DNA from 3 places in the Planococcus chinensis genome. Region 2 is predicted to be linked to each of the others. Evidence: riboswitches for the same ligand, from Rfam matches in the RefSeq annotation. Region 2 holds a riboswitch; each other region holds the start of a gene.

Region 1 (6,736 bases), on a different contig from region 2:
CGATCGTCGCCGCCTTGACATTGAGCATATCCTGGCTCGTTTCCAATAGGATCAGATCCGCTCCGCCTTCGACGAGCGCTTTTGCCTGGACGTAGAAATTATCCTTCATTTCATCGAATGTCACCCCGCCGGTCACCGACAGCGTCTTTGTCGTCGGTCCGATGGCGCCTGCCACAAAGCGCGGCCATTCCGGCGTGGAGAATTTCGCGGCACTCGCTTTGGCTATTTCGACAGCGCGCCGGTTGATCTCAGGCGCCTGGCTGCCAAGGTCGTATTCATCGAGCACGATTGGCGTGCCGCCGAACGTATTCGTGCAGAGGATATCCGCCCCCGCTTCCAAATACGCATCGTGGACGCCTTCGATGACTTCCGGGCGGACGATGTTCAAGTACTCGTTGCACCCGTCGAATTCTTCACCGCCGAAATCTTCCGGCGACAGGTCGGCGTTCTGGATCATCGTGCCCATCGCTCCGTCGATGATGAGGATCCGTTTTTCGAGTTGTTGTTCAATGAGAGGTTTGGACATGGCTGTTATCGCTCGCTTTCTGCAAATCTATTTGTCGGATGTAATCGATCAATTCCACGCACATTTCATAGCGCAAAAACGGCGTGATCAGATAGATGCCGTTGAAGAGCCCGGCTGCGGTATCGATCAACTCCTTGGCAATCTGGATGCCTTCCGCTGTCGCCCGCTCCTTGTCTTCGCCGCATGCGCGCATGCGCTCGAGCGCATCTTCTGACAATTTGATGCCCGGCACTTCATTGTGCAGGAATTCCGAACTGCGGATGCTCGTCAGCGGCATGATGCCAAGGAAGACCGGGGTCTCCAAATGCTTCGTTTCCTCGTAAATTTCAATGATTTTCTCTTTTGTATAGACCGGCTGGGAAATGAAATAATCCGCACCGCTCTCGATTTTCTGTTCCAGACGCTTAACGGCCCGGCTGACGACGCGGACGTTCGGGTTGAACGCCGCCGCCACCGAGAAGTTCGCTTTCTTGCGCAGCGGCTTGCCGGAAAATGAAATGCCTTCGTTGAGCTTCTTGATCAACTGGATCAGTTCCATGCTCGAGACGTCATAGACGCTCGTTGCCCCCGGGAAATCACCCACTTTTGTCGGGTCTCCCGTCACTGCCAATATATCATGCATGCCAAGAGCATCAAGCCCCATGAGATGCGATTGCAGGCCGATCAGGTTGTGGTCGCGGCACGTTATGTGCGCGAGCGGCCGGATATTTTCCTGCTTCAGGATCGAGCCCATCGCCATGTTCGAGATGCGCGGCGAAGCAAGGGAATTGTCCGCCATCGTCAAGGCGTCGATGCCTGCCGCATCCAACGCTTTCGAGCCTTCGATGAACGTGGTGATGTCCAGATGGCGCGGCGTGTCGAGCTCGACAATGATTGTCCGCTCCGTCTTCGCTTTTTCGTGGAGCGGCTTGACGTCCAGCGCTTCCGCTTCGCGGATAACAATCGGCTTTCTCTCTGCCACTTTCTTCTCCGTCACCGGCGCCAAGTTCCGCAGGCGCTTCTTCGTTTCCGCAATATGCTTCGGGGTCGTACCGCAGCAGCCGCCGATCAAGCGTACGCCTTCTTCCCGGAGCAGCAAAGCCGCACGGCCGAAATAATCCGCTTCCGATTCATAGACGATGCGGCCGTCTTCGACGTCGAGCAGGCTCGCGTTCGGGTAGGCGGACAAGAATGCCTTTTTCAGCAGCTCGACGCCTTCGAACGCCTGGATCGTGTGATGGGGGCCAAGGCGGCAATTGACGCCGACAATGTCCGCACCGAGCGATTCCAGTTCCTGCAAGGCGTCGTTCAACAGCATGCCGTTCTGCAGAACGCCCGGTTCGTGCATCGACACTTGCGCGATGAGCGGTGTATCCGTGAGGGTTTTCAAGTGGGTGACGGTCGCTGCCAGCTCTTCGAAGTCGTAATACGTCTCGAGCAGCAGCCCGTCCGGATCGCCGGACAGGAGGTGCTGCGCCTGCTGGTCGACCATCGCGATGATTTCTGTTAGCGTCGCATCGCTTTTCCGGAAGCCCCGGATGCCGCCGATCGTCCCGAAGACGAACTGGCCGCCGGGCGCCGCGGCACGCTTCGCAATTTCAATCGCTGCCCGGTTGATGTCTTTCACCTGCTCCTCCAGCCCGTAGCGCGCGAGCTTATGCGCGTTCGCTCCGTACGTGTTGGTCTGGATGATGTCCGCTCCGGCCCGGATGTAGTCATGGTGGATCTTCTCGATGATCTCCGGACGCTGAATATTCAGCTCCTCGTTGCAGTATTCAATCCCGTACGAATACAGAAGCGTCCCCATTGCGCCGTCCGCCGTCAATACCCTTGTCTTCAACGCTTCCAATAACTTCATGCTGCTCTCCTCCTATACAAATAAAAAAGCCTTCCATAGAAAAAGAAGGCTTTACGATAACATACTCGTTCTTCTTCATCTCTCAGGCATGGAAATGCCTGCTGGATTTAGCACCTGACCGGTAACGGCTGGTTGCTGAAGCGTCATAGGGCCAGTCCCTCGACTTCTCTCGATAAGAATCAATTATTCAATTTTTTATATCCTAAAATATTAACCCCATATCGCCTCCAGGTCAAGGAGATCTGTCTAAAAAGAATGAAATTTCTGTTTATCTTCCTCTTTAAGACATAAATTCGACTCCAGTGCGCTGTCTTTGGCAATGCAGCTAAATCGTAGGAGAAGGCGTTTATCTAATAAAATCCCCTGAAGCGGAAAGACGTATGCAATTTCGGAATCAAAATCTGCCATCAAAATCCGGCCGGCTTCTTCACATTAAAAGCCACATCCTCCATCGTGAATTCGTACCAGGTGAACGGCCCTTCAGCCAAATCCCACGTGACCCCGAGTTCGGAAGGCGTGCGGATTCCGTCCATCGTCCGGTATGCCCGGATGTGGGCTGTGCACGGTACAAGCTCCGCATGCTCATCACTGTCCTTGAAGCGCATCGCCGTCACTTTCAGCAGTTCGCCGCCCTCCCCGAAATGGAAAGTCGCGCGGCCTTTGATCCAGTTGTAGGCCATCGTCGCTTCCGCCGTCCGATCGTCGATTGCGTGCCATTCGACATACCGGCTCAAAGCGGCGGAGGGAAATCCGCTCAGCTCCATTAAATACCGCTGCAGCGAGGACTGGTCGGCTTTCGGATTGCCGCGCGTAGTCGCCATCGGCACCAAGCCGGCCATTTTGATCCGCATCTCCGCCTTGCCTTCCTGAAACACATCCTTACCCGTCACAGAAAGCCCATTGCCCATCTTCATCTTCACTTTCCAGATGAAGCCGGGAGGATCAGAAGTAGTGTATTGCCAAGCTTCTGACGCCATCCATTTTTCCTGGCCGGGCTTGAGTTTCATCCGGCCAGTTTGCTTTGCATACACGCTCCGAATCTCTTCCCTGCCAGAAATGCCGCTCCACTCCATCCACTTCCGGACCGGGGCCGGCAGTGCAGCCAATTGTTCCGGTTCCACCCTCTTCAAAGGCGCCTCCAACTTTCTGAGCGGCGCCGCTTTTAATGATTCAGCCGGCGACTGGCGGTTCGCCCCTTTTACGACAAAGAATGCTGAGGCGAGCACAACAAGCACTGACAACAAGATTCTCATCTCTCCATCCCCTTCCTTTTTCGAAACGGACTTTCACGGACGGGCAGCAGCATCAACGGATTATCGTATCTATACCATACGACATCCAAACCTGTTCTCCTGCAATTTTGTACAGCTGCATGATTCCGCTTCTTTTAATCAGAAGAACCTTATTTCAGGAGATTTTATTCCCCTCTCTTTTTCCTTTAATAGATGAATTTTTCCCACCAAAAAAAGACAGGCTATCGAGAAACCTTCTTTAGATAAGTCATTAAAAAAATGAACTTTTCATCTCGCTTCGGCCGCTTTGGGCATGGCTTTCGCCCAGCCCGTGGACGCGCCGGCGCTGGTTTCGCTCTTTAAAAGCTGATAACTTAATCCGTTTTAGTAGTGCTATCTGAGATATGGAGCAAAACGGCGGAGAAAACCGTACTGTTTCTGCATCGCTTCGCTAGCTTCGAAACATGAAAGGACGCTGCTCCTGTCCCTGCATCGCTGCGCTAGCTTCGGGACATGAAAAACCGTTGCAGCGCTACGCGCTTCGTCGCAAAGTACCGGCCAAATGCTGTTTGGCCGGTACTTGCCTGCGGGACAGCGAGACAGCCGAGACCCCGCAAGTCGCGTAAGCGACTGAGGAGGCTTGGCGCTCGCCCGCGGCAAAGAGATGGCTCTAAGGAAGTTTGAGCCATCTCTTTGCGACGAGCGCATAGCGCGCAGGAGCACAGGGGTTTTACGAAGCTGTTTTGCGGAATATCGATTAAGAGACAAGTATTTTATATCTTTCTCAACAAGTTAAAAAAAGACAGGTGCATACCTGTCTTTTTTCATTTTCTAATCTCCCCCGTAAACATCCGCTTCGGTATGGAAGCCGTCCGCAATGACGGTCTCCCGGATATTGCCTTCATCGACCGCCACCGGTTCGAGCAAGACGGACGGCACTTCGCTTTTGCCGTTGTTGATGCTGTCGATGGCGCTGAACTCATTGCCTTTGGCCAGGTGGACGGCAAGTGCCGCCACCCGCTCCGACAAGGTCTGAATCGGCTTGTAGACGGTCATGGTCTGCGTGCCGCTGACAATGCGCTGCACGGCTGCCAGCTCAGCGTCCTGTCCGGCGACAGGAATTTCCCCGTCCAGCCCCTGGACCTTCAGTGCCTCAACGGCTCCGCCTGCTGTCGCATCATTCGCTGCAATGACGGCGTCAATCCGGTTGCCATTGGTCTCCAGCGCTTCGGACATGTTGGCAAAAGCATTTTCAGGCGCCCAGTCCTCGGTCCATTGGTCATAGACGATGCGGATATCGCCGCGATCGATGGCCGGCTGCAGCACCTTGAACACCCCTTTTTTCAGCAAATGGGCATTGTTGTCAGTCGGCGCCCCGCCGATAAAGACGTAATTTCCCTTCGGCACTTTTGCGAGCATCGCTTCTGCTTGGATCTCCCCGACTTTTTCATTGTCGAACGAGACGTACAGATCGATCTCGGCGTTTTTGACGAGCCTATCATAAGCGATGACTTTGATGCCTGCTTTATGGGCTTTATGGACGATCGCTGCTGTCGCTTCGGCATTATGGGGAACGATGACGAGCAGGTCGATGCCCTTTTGGATCATCTCTTCGGCTTGGGCGATCTGGCGCGCGTCGTCGCCATTCGCTGCAGTGATCTCCACCCGGACTCCGTGCGATTCGACCGCCTGGCGGAACAAGTTGCGGTCTTTCACCCAGCGTTCTTCTTTCAGCGTATCCATTGCGAAGCCGATCTTCAGCGGCTCGTCGGCTTCGGCAGCCACAGGTTCTTTCACCGCTTTTTTCACGACAGCTTCATCATCTGTGCAGGCCGCAAGCAAAAAGCCCAGCAGCACGAAAAGCCATAACCACTTCATGCGCTTCATGTCGCGGCCTCCTGGGTATCTGGGGCATTCAGCATCCCTTTGCGGTATTCCTTCGGCGAGACGCCGTTCATTTTCTTGAACACTTTGCTGAAATAATTCGGTTCGTGGTAGCCGACTTCCAAGGAAATCTCCTTCAAGCTTTTTTCCGGGTCTGCCAACAGCTTTTTCGCTTTCTCGATCCGGCTCTCCGTCAGGAAATCGATGTAATTGATCCCGAGCTTTTCCTTGAACATCTTGCTGATGTAGATCGGGCTCAGATCGACTTTCCGTGCAAGCGCATCGAGCGAGATGTCTTCATGCGAATGCTCCATGATGAACTGCTTGATCTGCTGGATCTTGTCGACTTCCAGCCGGCTGTGGTGCTCCGTATACGCCGCCTTCAGGCCATCCGCCAGCTTGCGGGTTTCCAGAATCAATTGCCGGTGGTCGTTCGCCGCAACCGAGTAAAACGGTGCTTCCACCTCGATTCCCATCTCTCCCATGAGCCGCGCTGTGATCCACAGGAATTCCAGCGACCGCTGCTGCGTCTGCAGCGCGTTTTCGCCGGTCCGCTCCATTTGCCGGATCAGGTCGAGGACGAGCGTTTCCACGGTCTCCCATTCGCCCAGGCGGACAAAGTCGAGCAAGCGCTTTTCTTCGTGCTTGATGGCTGAAATCCCGCCCGGATTGCCCCCTGCCAGTTCATCCGAATAAAACCGGTAGCGCGACGGCACCTTCAGATCCATCGTCGCGATAAGCGATTTCTGGTAGGAATTCCGGATGTCGCCGAGCGGCCCGCACACATCGCCGATGCCGACAAACCAGCCTTCCTGTTCTTTCGTTCGCGACACCGCTAAGATCTCCTTCGCAAGGCCGATCGCCTGCGAACGGAAGGATTGCGCCGGATCCCGGAAGACGACGAGCGGCAATTGGTTGCCGTAGCAGGCCCCGATCCAGGAATTGCTCCGGCGGCGGACGCGTTCCTTGATTTCCGGATAGAAGCGTTCCGTCCCTTCCGGCACCAGCACAGTCATGACGAATTTTTCTTCTGCCGGCGGATTGTCAAGCATGCCGACGAGCAAGTCGATATGCACTTCATGGACATGGTCGAACAGCAGCTGGGTGACGATATCGGTCTCGACGATGGCCAAGGCTTTTTGGAAGGCCGCCTGTTCCTGCTGCCGTTCAGCGTTTTCCTGCTCCCGCTGCTTCAGCCCTTCGAACAGCCGGCCGGCGGTTTCGGCGATTTCACTCGCTTTGCTCGGCTTGAGCAGG
Region 2 (6,736 bases):
TTTGCGACGGGCTCATCCCGATCGATTTGGCCGCTTCAAACTGCCCGCGGTCTACCGATTCAATCGCCGAGCGGATCGTCTCGGAAAGATAGGCGCCCAGATTCACGGAGAACGCCACCAGCGCATAGACTTCAGGTGGGATGCTGTTGACGTCCGCCGACTGGAGCCAGCCGTATTCGATCTGCAGAAAGTAGATGATTTTCGGAATCCCGTAAAACACCAGGTAAATCTGGACCAGTAAAGGCGTTCCCCTGATAAAGGATACGTAGATGGACGAAATCACCCGCAAGACCGGGACTTTATAAATTTTGATAAGGGCGGTAACCACGCCGATCAACAAGCTGATAACCAGCGAACCCACTGCGATGCCTATCGTGACAGGCAGCCGCGCAACGATTGCGGGAAAGCTTTCGATTAAAAAATTGATATCCAGTAAATTCTCCATTGTCTCTTCCCCTCCACAAACCTATTCAGGGATGTACTCTCCGCCGGTCCACTTGTTCGACAGTTCCGCGAGCGTTCCGTCCTGCTTGAGCTCTTCCAGGACTGGGTCGATCAGCGCCTTCAGCTTTTCGCCTTCTTCCCCGTTTTTCAATACGATCCCCATGTCGTCATTGACCAATGGCTGCCCGACAATTTCCACGCCCAGATCGTTTTTCTCTAACACTGCATCGATCATGATCGGATCGTTGACATAAGCGTCGATTCGGCCGTTTTGCACGTCCTGCAGAATCTCGGAAGGGTTGCCGCTTTCGCTGTATTTCAACTCGATCGGCGTCGCTGCGCCTTTATTATATTCCTCCAAGAGCAAGGTATAGGAGTCGCCGGCCAAAGCCCCGACTTTCTTGCCTTCCAGGTCTTCAATCGTCTGGATATCTTCTCGTCCCGTCTTCACGGCAATGACCGTTTCGGCCGCAAAATAGGATTCATCGGTGAACAGATACTTTTCCTGGCGTTCCGGCGTTTTCGCGACTTGGTCGGCGATCGCCTGGATTTTATTGGACTCGAGCGCCAGGAACATGCTGTCCCAAGGAACGGCGGTGAATTCGAACGTGTAACCGTCCAGTTTCTCATCGACCGCTTTGACCACTTCCACATCATAGCCGGTCAATTCGTTTTTCTCGTCCGCAAAGGCAAACGGCGGATAATCATTCTGCGTTCCCACTAGGATCACTTGGTCGCCCGTGGCTGTCGCTTCTTTTGACGAACAGCCGCTTAACACGCCGCCTGCGCCGATCAATAAAACCAGGGAGAGGGTTAAATAATTTTTTCTTTTCATGTTAAAACTCCTTCGTTGGTAGAGAGTCGCAAGCTCCTGCCTTGCAGAAAAACCTTGCGCTGTTTAATTTCTTTATGTAAATAATCCGTCTTATAAACATATAAACCTTTTTTGACTAAATGAATAAAGGCACTATGAAAGCATGTCCAGATTCTCCACTTCAGGCGGACGCTTTCCGCGGGCTTGCGCCGAACTAACTCGGACTGGCGTCCGAGTGGATTTCGGCACTTCGCTCTCCCGCTGGAGTCGCCGCCTTCCGTTCTGAATCTGAAAACAAAGTGAGAATATCTTTAATTACACCTCCAAAAATTTAAAAATTCCTTTCTTCCAGATTTTAAAAACAAAAGATGATTGAATATCCCTAAAAAAGCAAAAAAACCTATTTCGATAGGAAATAGGTTTTAATCTAGATCTTATCTCTCAGAGCAAATGCCCTGCAGGAATTAGCACCTCTCATAAAATGATGGTTGCTGGACGTCACAGGGCCTGTCCCTCAGTCTCTCTTGATAAGTTATTTAATTTTTTTACATAATTAAGATAGTATTTGAGATTACCGCTTCTGTCAAACACATTTTTCATCTATTTCGAATTTTGGTGAATTATTTCCCGGGAAATGTCCGGGATTCAGGGAAAGTGTTTCTCTTACCAGCTTGACTGGAGGGTTTATTCCAAGCGCTAACCGCTCATTAGTCCGTGGCTTACAGCGCCCTCTGGGACAATTGACAAGGATCCGAATCTTGCATACCATCTAGTCATACTTTCGAATTCCACAAAGAGCGGAGCGGACTGAATATGACAAAAGACCAGGTTTATGATGTCGCAATCATCGGCGCAGGAACGATGGGAATGGCGGCCGGCGCCTTTTTGGCGAAGCAGAATGCAAAGACCTTGCTGATCGATGCCTTCGATCCGCCGCATACTAAAGGGAGCCACCACGGCGACACCCGCCTGATCCGCCATGCGTACGGCGAAGGCCGGCAATACGTAACGCTCGTGAAGCGTGCCCAGCACTTATGGGAGCAGCTCGAACAGGAAACGGGCCATAAAATTTTCGAGAACACCGGCGTGCTCGGCATCGGCCCGGAAGACTCCCCTTTTCTTCAGGAAACAATCGCTTCCGCCCGAAAGCATGACCTATCGTTAGAGATTTTAAGCGGCCGGGAAATCAACGAAAGATGGCCAGGGTTTTCCGTGCCGGACCAGTACATCGGCTGCTTTGAAGCGGCGTCAGGGCTCATCTACAGCCAAAATGCCATTCGGGCCTATAAGGAAACGGCTTTAAAATACGGAGCGGACCTGGCTGCCAATACACCGGTTCAGCACATTGACCCGGACGATCCGCAAGGCGTGAAAATTTCGACCGGAACAACGGACTTTTATGCGAAGAAAGTGATTGTCACGGCCGGCGCATGGGCAGCAAAATTATTGCCGGAGCTGCACCTGCCGATTCAGCCGACCCGCAAAGCTGTCGGCTGGTTTGAAACTCCTGCCAGCGTTTATGATGCCGCTCACTTTCCGTCCTTTTTCATCGAGGACAACGACCACAAGGCGTACGGCTTCCCGAACTTGGACGGCACCGGCCTGAAAATCGGAAGATCCGACGGCGGGCACCCGATTGATCCGGACGTCCATTCACAGAACTTCGGGCAGTATGAAACCGATGAAGGCGACCTTAGGCGCGTGCTCCAAACCTTCCTGCCGGAAGCGAACGGCGAACTGCTCGAAGCGAAGACTTGCCTCTATACCATTTCAAGCGACCATGATTTCATCGTCGACTTCCATCCCGAAAACAAGCACGTCATTTTCGCCTGCGGCTTTTCAGGCCACGGCTTCAAATTCGGAAGCGTCATGGGCGAAGTCTTGAGCCAGCTCGCGCTGGAAGGACAGAGTGAACTCGACATCTCCATCTTTTCGCTTAAGCGCTTCGGTTTTTGACGCCTCTAAAAGGACTTCCTAAAACGTTGAAGCAACGGCGTTTTAGGAAGTCCTTTTTCTAAGTTCCGCTTTGCTGTTTCTCGGTGATTGTCTCCGGCTTCTCAGGAGCTCCCTTCATGGCCATTTTCAAATAGTCCACGAACAGGCGGGACTGCGCTTCCAGCTGCACAGCCTGTTTCGGCAGGATGGCATCTTCGAGGGCGAGGCCATCGATGAACGTGATGATGGAACGGGCAAGCAGCTCACTGTCGAACCGCCCGCTAAATTCCCCAGCTTCCTGTCCCGCTTGGATCACCCCGGCATATAGCTGGACGCCGGCTTCATATCTTTTCCTGCCGTATTCCAGGCGCCGCCCGTTCTTTCTCCCGGTGATGAAATACTCTAATTTGCTGGGTGCGAGCGGATCCATTTCGGTATCAGGATCGCCTCCCTCGCCAAACATCAGCTGCATAAGCAGATCCCAATGCGATTCCGTTTTTTCAAGCATCTCCTGCACGGTTTCGGCTTCGTCATCGAGCACATCTTCCAGGATCGCTTCGAACAGATCCTCCTTGTTGGAAAAATACTGATAGAGCCCCCCGCGGCTCACTCCAGCCGCGTCCATGATATGCTTCATCGATGTTTGTTCATAACCTTGCTCTATAAAAACTTCAGTGGCGGCGCGCATGATGTTAGCCCGCCGCTGCCTCAGATGTTCCTCGCTCACTCGTGGAGACATGCAATTTCCCCCGTTCTACTTTACTTCTCGTCAAATACCCGCCTATCGACACCAGCACCAGCAAGGCTGACGTAATGATAAAGGTTGGCACAATGCCGATCGCGGTAGCCAGCAACCCGCCGGCCAATGGGCCGACAATCGTCGCTGTCGTCATGGCACTATTGATCACGCCGAAGACCCGCCCCGTCATATGGACGGGCGTCGCGACCTGAACAGCAGCCTGATAAGGCACAAAAATCAAGCTGGCAGAAAATCCGCCTGTAAATCCGAGCGCAGGCAGCCACATTACGGAATAGCTGAGATCGTAATGGGCCAGTATCCCCATCATACCAAAACTCAGACCGATTCCGAAAACGCCCAGCAGCATAATCGGATATGGGCGGTAATCGGTTTTTTTCGCCAGCAAAAAGCCTGCCAGGAACATGCCGAGGCCGGACCCCGTAATCAGATAGCCGAACAAATCAGGAGAAGCATCCGTAAGCTCCCGGATCAGCACGATAAGCTGCGTGTCTGCCAATTGCAGAATTAGCAGGCTGCTCCCCATCAACAGCAAGCCGATGACCATGAAACGGCTTGATTTAATGAAAGACAGCCCGGCGGCCAATTCCTGTTTGAACGATTCCGATCCTTTTCCGCTTTCCGGCGCGTCTTCTGTTTTTAATGCATTAGGCAAAAACAGCAGCAAAACTGCGGAGACCGCAAACGTTGCCGAGTCGATCAAGAACACCTGCTGCGGCCCGACTGCCGCTACGAGGATTCCGCTGAGAAGCGGACCCAGAATTTTCGTCGAGGAGTCCACCATCGACGTGATGGACATGGCCGCCTTCATATCCCCTTCTCCGACTATCTCCTTCAACTTCCCGTTTTTCGCCGGGATGAACACAGCGGAAAACAGGCCGATGGCAAACAGCGCAGCATACACCATCCATAGCGAACTTGCCACGGCCAGCACCAGAATCAACCCCGCCCGGACAACATCCGAGAGGATCATGATCGATTTCCGGCTGAAGCGGTCCGCTACAATCCCTGCCACCGGCCCGAGCAGCGCCATCGGGACAGCGAGGCATAGCAGAAGCAGCGAAACTTCCAGGGGCGACGCATTCCATTTCAGCCCGACGACTGTAAAAATCGCAACAAGGCTCAGCCAGTCGCCGATGCTTGAAATCGCCTGCGCCCCGATCAACGTCACATACGGCCTGTTCTTCATCAAACTCTTTACATCCATCTCCCTCTTCTCTAAAACGACAAACGTGTCGTTATTAATTAACCCCATTATATCGACACCGTTGTCGTTTTACAAGAGCGTTCGTTACATTTGCGAAAAAAACGGTATAGTATAGGAAAATCCTCTTTTGAAAGGACGGAGCCGGCATGGAAATCACAAATTTGCTCGATGCCAAAAACCGGCAGGAATTGAGGGAGTGGCTGGAGGAAAACGCAGCGAGTGCGAAATTTTGCTGGGTGGTTCTTGGTACGAAGAAGCAGCCCGGCGCCCTCCAATACCTGGACGCAGTGGAAGAGGCCCTGTGCTTCGGCTGGATTGACGGCACCAAGAAGAAACTGTCGGACACCCAGATGGCCCAAAGGCTTTCGCCGAGGCAGAAAAAGAGCAACTGGACGGAATTGAACAAAGAGCGGGTGAGAAGGCTGCAAAAACTTGGGTTGATGACAGCGCAGGGACTTGAAGCCCTTCCCGATATGCGGCCTGAATCGTTTGTGGTGAATCCGGAGGTTTTAGCCCGTCTGAAAGAAGATGCGCAGGTTTATCAAAACTTCCTGGATTTCCCCGAGCTGTACCGGAGAATCCGGATTGATAACATCCAGGGGTATAAAGATTACGACCCTGAAATTTACAGGCAGCGATTGGAAAAATTCATCGCCAATACCCGAGAGAACAAAATGTACGGCCAGTGGAATGACAACGGCCGCCTGAGCAATTATTAAGGCTTTTAGCTGCAGGAAGCCGCTGCTTTCCTTCACTGCCTTGCACGTTCTTATCAATTACGGTTTCTTACTTGAGAAACTTGATTGTAGTTTGAAAATTATTGCTATTCTAAAATATGTATTCACAACTGACTCTCTCTCTTTCGCCTCTAAACGGTTTTGCCAAAATTATGAGAACGCTTACTCTCCCTTCAATCCTGGCGCTTTATACAGAACTCTTTTGAACCAAGGGTTTCCTTTGACAAATATCCGATTTCATATAACAATTAGAAGTAGGAATTAGAATGATTATAGTTAAATAATTATATTAATTGAGGTGATCGGCTTTGATTAATATTTTTTTATGGAATTATTGGCTTTGATCATTCTAAAAAAACATTTAGGAGGAATTTAATATGTCTTTGATCGGAAAAGAAATCCAGCCATTCGCAGCTTCTGCTTACCACGCGGGAAGCGGTGACTTTATCGAGGTATCAGAACAAAACATGAAAGGCCAATGGAGTGTGGTTTGCTTCTACCCAGCTGACTTTACTTTCGTTTGCCCGACTGAACTTGAAGACCTTCAGAAACAATACGCAACGCTTAAAAGCTTGGGCGTTGAAGTGTATTCTGTATCAACGGATACTCATTTCACGCATAAAGCATGGCACGACCATTCAGACGCGATCAGCACACTCCAATACGTTATGATCGGCGATCCGTCACAACGCATTTCACGCAGTTTTGACGTCTTGGACGAAGAAGCCGGCCTTGCACAGCGCGGTACGTTCATCGTTGACCCGGACGGCATTGTCCAAGCAGCGGAAATCAATGCAGACGGCATCGGACGCGACGCAAGCACACTAGTAGGCAAAATCAAA
Region 3 (6,736 bases), on a different contig from region 2:
CGACGCTGAAGTGGGCAACTTGATCGCTGAAGCGATGGAGCGCGTCGGCAACGACGGCGTTATCACTTTGGAAGAATCACGCGGCTTCACAACGGAACTTGATGTGGTTGAAGGGATGCAATTCGACCGCGGCTACCAGTCTCCATACATGGTGACGGATTCAGACAAGATGGAAGCGGTTCTTGATAACCCGTTCATCCTTGTGACAGACAAGAAAATCGGCAATATCCAGGAAATCCTTCCGGTACTTGAGCAAGTGGTTCAGCAAAGCAAGCCGTTGTTGATCGTTGCTGAAGACGTAGAAGGCGAAGCATTGGCAACACTTGTCGTGAACAAACTTCGTGGAACATTCAATGCAGTGGCTGTTAAAGCTCCTGGATTCGGCGATCGCCGCAAAGCGATGCTTGAAGACATTGCTGCCTTGACTGGCGCTGAAGTGATTACGGAAGATCTTGGCCTTGAGCTGAAATCGACGAACATCGCTCAGCTTGGACGCGCAACTAAAGTCGTCGTTTCGAAAGAAAACACAACAATCGTTGAAGGCGCTGGCGACCAAGAGAAAATCGTTGCCCGCGTAACACAGATCCGCAACCAATTGGAAGAATCAACTTCTGAATTCGACAAAGAGAAATTGCAGGAGCGCCTAGCGAAACTTGCCGGCGGCGTTGCAGTCATCAAAGTCGGAGCGGCTACTGAAACTGAGTTGAAAGAGCGCAAACTTCGCATTGAAGACGCTTTGAACGCAACTCGTGCAGCAGTTGAAGAAGGAATCGTAGCAGGCGGCGGTACAGCGCTTGTCAACGTATACAATAAAGTCGAAGAACTTCTGAACTCTACAGAAGGCGACGAAGCAACAGGCGTCAAAATCGTTCTTCGCGCTTTGGAAGAGCCAGTTCGCCAAATCGCAACAAACGCGGGCCTTGAAGGATCCATCATCGTTCACCGCCTGAAATCTGAAGAAGTCGGCATCGGCTTCAACGCAGCAAACGGCCAATGGGTCAACATGCTTGAGCAAGGAATCGTCGATCCAACAAAAGTGACGCGTTCAGCACTACAAAACGCAGCCTCTGTTGCAGCGATGTTCCTGACAACTGAAGCAGTCGTAGCAGACATCCCGGAACCAGCTTCACCAATGGGCGGAATGCCTGATATGGGTGGCATGGGCGGCATGATGTAAATTTAAAGTTTCTCAATTTTGAGAAGCTGTCTAGATTATAAATAGTTTGTATTTAAAAGACTACTTCCTGAATTAAAAGGAGGTAGTCTTTTTTTGTTAGTTAAATTTGCATTTTAAGATTTCTTACAAGTCCATAAATTTAACAATACTACTAAGAGTAATATTTAGAATTACAAAGTATTGTTAGGCGGCTTCATCGATTACTATCATAGAAATGGTGTTCTGAACGTTAAAACTATGACTTCTAATCACGTTAAAGGTTTTCTCATGGAGTGTCAGGAGAAGGGGAACAACGCCAGTACTTTAAATTCAAAGTTACAGCGTTTCAGCTCATAGCTGATCGTACTCTTGCTACGGTTCAATTCCTAACGATGTAAGACAGCGGCTTCTCTTCCGAGCAATAACTCTCGATTACCATGCTTTCCCGTGGTACGATATGAACAAAGCTCATTTAGGGACACTCCTTTAGTTGATTCGCGTTAACTACTGTGTTACCCACTTGAGCTATTTTTATTTTCTAACCGTTCGATTTAGTATATCATCTACAAATTCAAAACAAGATTATCAAAGTAGCCAGTGATTCTTTTCTAATAAAGGATTTCAACTGATTGCGATTTCTGAAATAGCTAAACAAGCTCTGGCAGGAGTCGGAACCATCTATAATTACTATTCCTCTATTGAAGAACACTCGGATTTTTTTCGAGTGTTGAGAGTAAGGAAGCAAGTATCGCTGTGTATGGAGCTGCGATGAGGCTGGTGATGCTTTATGTTTACGGTGATCAAATGAATTATGGCTAATTTCTAATTGAACTTGAACCTCGGATCGAATTTATCTTTTAGGGAAATTTGAAGACTCAAAACCCGGATTATAAAAGAAAAGAGGGTATATAATGAAAATTCTGATTGTAGGTGCGGGTATTGCGGGTTTAACTTTAGCCGATCAATTAGAGCGTGAAGGCTACACGGTTCAAATAGTTGAGAAAGCTCCGGGGCTTCGAAAAGAGGGTTACATGATGGACTTTTTTGGAGCTGGATATGACGTTGCCGAAAAAATGGGTCTACTCAAAGAACTAGAGAAGATTCATTATCCTATTGAAGCACTCAATATTAAAAGAACTGACGGAACAACTAAATATTCTCTAAAGTATCAATCGTTACGCCAATTATTAAATGACCGCCACTTTAATTTCATGCGGGGAGATTTAGAACGGGTACTTTATGAGCGCATAAAAGATCGAGTACCAGTAACAAATAGTACAACGATTGAATCTCTGCAACAAGATGAGGAGGGAATCCTCGTAAAGCTTTCAAACGACACAAAACTCAACTGTGATTTGTTAGTTGGAGCAGATGGCATACATTCAAAAGTTCGAAAACTTGTTTTTGGTGCAGAAGAAAATTATGTTCATTCAATGGGGTATCAAACGGTGGCATTTACATTTGATAAAACATCCAAATATAATAAAATTGATCATACATTTGATACGATTACTGAGCCTGGACGACAAGTTAGTATATATCCTATAAGGGGAAATCGGATAGCAACATTTTTCCTTTTTTCAAGTAAGGGGAGCTCACTAAAACACTACTCACATCAAGAGGGAATGAAGGAATTAAAGAAAAACTTCGGGGATATGGGCTGGGTAGTCCCTGGTCTTCTTCAGGAAAGCGAGAAGGCAACTGACTTTTATTTTGATGACGTTGCTCAAACTGAAATGCCGACATGGACAAAAGGGCGTGTGGCACTTGTAGGTGATGCTTGCGGTTGTGTATCTGTAGTTGCAGGGCAAGGCTCATCGTTAGCTATGGCAGGGGCCTACACATTAGCCCGTAGCTTAGGCGAATCAAAAAATGATATTAAAAAAGCTCTTTCTGAGTATGATTCATTAATGGTTCCCCAAGTAACTAAAATCCAGAAATCAGCTCGCCAATTTGCAAGTTTCTTTTTGCCAGAGTCGAAATGGAAATTAATGTTTCGAGATATAACGATGCGTGCATCAGTCATGCCAATCATTAGAAACTTTCTGAAATTCAAAAGCATTAGAGTGCCAAAATAATGTTCCATATTGAATTAGCACGAAGAGAAAAATAACAGATTTGTTTATTGCTCAGTACAAGAATACGATGTGGAAATAAGCGTCAAATCGTTTTTCCCTAGCGACTGAAGCAGTCGTAGCACACATCCCGGAACCAGTTTCACCAATGGAGGGAATGCCTGATATGGGCGGCAGGATGTAATATCATCAGCAACTTCAAAAAACTCCTTCTCACTATACGAGAAGGAGTTTTTTTTCTTTTGGATTATATTAAGTAGAATCAAAAGAGATAAAACATAATTTCTGCTGTTCTTATATAAACGAAATAGTAAATGAATTTACTGTGAAGTATTGTAATGCAATTATTCATATGTTATCTTATTAATCATATCAAATTACTAAGTATTAAAAATTGAATAGAGATTAATTCTTATCTAGAGAGGTGGAGGGACTGGCCCTTTGATGCCTCGGCAGCGGATCTAATTGGAAAACATTCCGATTTGAAACTGTGCCAAATCCAGCAGGTGCGATATCCATGCACTTGAAAGATGAGAAGAGCCGATTCGAGAGTCCCTCTTCTTATTTTTGAGAGGGGCTCTTTTCTATTAAATAAATTTGAGAGAATGGGAGTAAGACCGAAAAGAAGCTTTGGGTTTTAGAAGGAATTATAAATAAGGAGAGATGAGTGATGAAAAAGCTTTTAGGTAGTGCATTAGGAATTTCGGTTGCTTTGTTATTAGCGGGATGTGGCGATGAGAGCCAAGCCTCAGGAGAAAATAAAAAAGAAGTGAAAGTCGGTTTTGGAGTCGGCACTTATGAACAACAATTCAAAGAAGGTATCTTGCCTATCTTAGAGGAGAAAGGGTACACCGTTGACATGACAACATTCTCTCAGAATATGCAATTAAATCCGGCTATGAAAGAAGGTTCAATTGATGCGAGTATCTTTCAAAGTACAGCCTATATGGAAGGGATCAATGATGAACTAGATATGAATATGACAGGTATTGTTTATGTGCCGAGTGCTCCTCAAGGGTTATATTCTGAACATCATAGTTCACTGGATGAAGTGAAAGATGGATCGACAGTAGGGGTACCGAATGATCCGGTAAATCAAGAAAGGGCAGTAAATATTCTTGAGGAGTTAGGGTGGGTGACTGTCGCAGATGGTGCTGATGTAACTGATTTTAACCTTAGTGGTGTTAAACCAGCCGATTACGACATTGACATTAAAGTCTTAGACCCTGCTCAAATTCTTGTGTCACTTCAGGATATTGACTTCGGAATAGTAAATGGTAATTATATTGCAAGTGCCCCGGATAGAAAAATTACAGATGCTTTAAAAATTGAAAATACACCTGAACAGCATCGGATCATTGTATCTATCGAAGAAGAGAATGAGGACACAGAATGGGCGAGAGATCTAAAAGAAGCATATGAATCAGACGAATTTAAAAAATATATTGAATCCAATGAAGAGTATGACGGGTTTATTATGCTAGAAGCTTGGAATTAATAAACTGAATATATACTCGTAATTTAGAAGAGAGAGGTGAAGTGGACATGGATCTCATAGCAGCTAAGACCTTTGAAGAACGTCTACATATATTAACAAATACGGTCGCCTCTTTTTCAGAAAGAGCAGTTCAAAATGATCTTGAAGGAAGATTTCCGTTTGAGAATATTGAAGATTTAAAGGATATTAATTATCCTGCATTGACGATTCCCACTAAATATGGAGGACAAGGGATTTCCTTATATGAATTACTACGTTATCAAGAAGTTATTAGTAAGGCAGATGGATCAACTGGGTTGTCGATCGGCTGGCATATGGGGATCATCAAAGATTTGGGAGAAACAAATAGATGGAAAGATTCCGTACAAAAAACTTTGTTTGACGATGTAAAAGAAAATGGAGCATTAATCAATAATGCCGCTACAGAAAAACAAACAGGAAGCCCGACAAGAGGAGGGAAACCTTCCACGACCTCTAAAAAGGATGGGCGGTATTGGGTTATTAATGGCAGGAAGACATTTACGACAATGGCTCCAGTTCTAGATTATTTTAACGTAACAGCGGTGATTGAAGAGACAGGAGAAATTGGATGTTTTCTCATTCCGAAATCAAAAACGGGAGTAGAAATAGAAGAAACTTGGGATAGTGTAGCGATGAAAAGTACCGGGAGTCATGATTTGATATTAAATGACGTTAAGGTTTCGGAAGACTCTTTAGTCGAAATTCTTGAACCTGGACAAAAACGGGCAGCTGGATGGTTACTTCATATTCCAGCATGCTACCTCGGAATTGCACAAGCAGCACAGGATTATGCAATCAGTTTTGCAAAAGAATACTCGCCAAATAGCATCACCGGTTCAATCATAGAATTGCCGACTGTTAAGCAAAAGATTGGCCAGATTGAATTGGAATTAGTAAGAGCAAGGCATTTTCTATATTCTGTAGCTAAGAAGTGGGATGAGTCAAATGGAGAAGAAAAATCAAAAATGACGCCGGAATTGGGAGCAGTAAAAGTAGCTGTCACCAATTCAGCAGTCATTATTGTTGATTTAGCAATGAGGATAGCGGGTGCTCATAGTCTTTCAGAAAAGACCCCTCTGCAAAGATATTATCGGGATGTGAGAGCGGGCCTTCACAACCCGCCTATGGAAGATATGATTATTCCGTTGCTTGCTGAATTTGCGATTGAAAATCAGGCTTTTAAAAAAACTTTAAGTGAACACAAGTCATTAAACAGTAATTCGCATGTATAACATTTATTCTTACTTCTCCTAAGAGTTCCGAAACTTAAAAGCGCCAACTCCTTTACCGGGAGTTGGCGCTTTCTGTGTGAAGAAAATCACGTCACTTTCCACAATCGCGCGACTCATGTAAACTATACAAGGTTAAAGAAAAACGAAATGATTCAGCCGATAAAATTGGTAGGGTTTATTTTCAATATAGATGCACGATGGATTTTTGGATGCAGGGCGTGCCTTGCATCCTGCAGTGAAAGGATTGAAATTTGGATATGAAAGAGAATTTTTGGCGTGAGTTGCCGCGGCCGTTTTTTATCCTGGCGCCGATGGAGGAAGTCACGAATGTGGTATTCCGCAAAGTAGTAGCGGAAGCGGCTCGGCCGGATGTGTTTTTTACGGAGTTTACGAATACGGAAAGCTATTGCAACCCGGATGGGGTTTTCAGTGAAGAAGGGCGCTTGACGTTCGAAGAAGATGAACAGCCGGTCGTCGCGCACATCTGGGGGAACATTCCGGAGCAATTCCGGGAAATGAGCATCGGGATGGCGAAGCGGGGCTTCAAAGGCATCGACATCAATATGGGCTGTCCGGTAGGGAACGTGGCTGCGAAGGGCAAAGGCAGCGGCATGATCCGTTATCCAGATAATGCGGCGGAAGTTATCCAAGCCGCCAAAGCGGGCGGCTTGCCGGTCAGTGTGAAGACGCGTCTTGGATATACGGACGTCGAAGAGTGGCGGGGCTGGCTGACCCATGTCTTGGAACAGGACAT

Evidence for each region. A riboswitch is a leader RNA that binds a small molecule or an ion and turns the genes downstream of it on or off. The one in region 2 is predicted to bind S-adenosylmethionine.
Region 1: linked by a shared signal. The riboswitch ahead of ACFSDB_RS09630 (bifunctional homocysteine S-methyltransferase/methylenetetrahydrofolate reductase) and the one ahead of ACFSDB_RS11255 (transporter substrate-binding domain-containing protein) in region 2 are both predicted to bind S-adenosylmethionine.
Region 3: linked by a shared signal. The riboswitch ahead of ACFSDB_RS09785 (MetQ/NlpA family ABC transporter substrate-binding protein) and the one ahead of ACFSDB_RS11255 (transporter substrate-binding domain-containing protein) in region 2 are both predicted to bind S-adenosylmethionine.

Annotation. Positions count from the first base shown of each region.
Region 1 is NZ_JBHUFW010000005.1:419,700-426,435, forward strand. It holds gene metH (methionine synthase) at 1-526, opposite strand, end outside; gene ACFSDB_RS09630 (bifunctional homocysteine S-methyltransferase/methylenetetrahydrofolate reductase) at 507-2,363, opposite strand; SAM riboswitch class I at 2,436-2,542, opposite strand; gene ACFSDB_RS09635 (DUF6544 family protein) at 2,771-3,616, opposite strand; gene xylF (D-xylose ABC transporter substrate-binding protein) at 4,427-5,482, opposite strand; gene ACFSDB_RS09645 (response regulator) at 5,479-6,736, opposite strand, start outside.
Region 2 is NZ_JBHUFW010000008.1:55,265-62,000, reverse strand. It holds gene ACFSDB_RS11260 (amino acid ABC transporter permease) at 1-445, opposite strand, end outside; gene ACFSDB_RS11255 (transporter substrate-binding domain-containing protein) at 467-1,279, opposite strand; SAM riboswitch class I at 1,690-1,792, opposite strand; gene solA (N-methyl-L-tryptophan oxidase) at 2,072-3,214, shown strand; gene ACFSDB_RS11245 (TetR/AcrR family transcriptional regulator) at 3,273-3,932, opposite strand; gene ACFSDB_RS11240 (MFS transporter) at 3,886-5,205, opposite strand; gene ACFSDB_RS11235 (YdeI/OmpD-associated family protein) at 5,304-5,876, shown strand; gene ahpC (alkyl hydroperoxide reductase subunit C) at 6,272-6,736, shown strand, end outside.
Region 3 is NZ_JBHUFW010000005.1:450,862-457,597, reverse strand. It holds gene groL (chaperonin GroEL) at 1-1,177, shown strand, start outside; gene ACFSDB_RS09790 (FAD-dependent monooxygenase) at 2,068-3,234, shown strand; SAM riboswitch class I at 3,641-3,768, shown strand; gene ACFSDB_RS09785 (MetQ/NlpA family ABC transporter substrate-binding protein) at 3,902-4,729, shown strand; gene ACFSDB_RS09780 (acyl-CoA dehydrogenase family protein) at 4,777-5,982, shown strand; gene ACFSDB_RS09775 (tRNA dihydrouridine synthase) at 6,240-6,736, shown strand, end outside.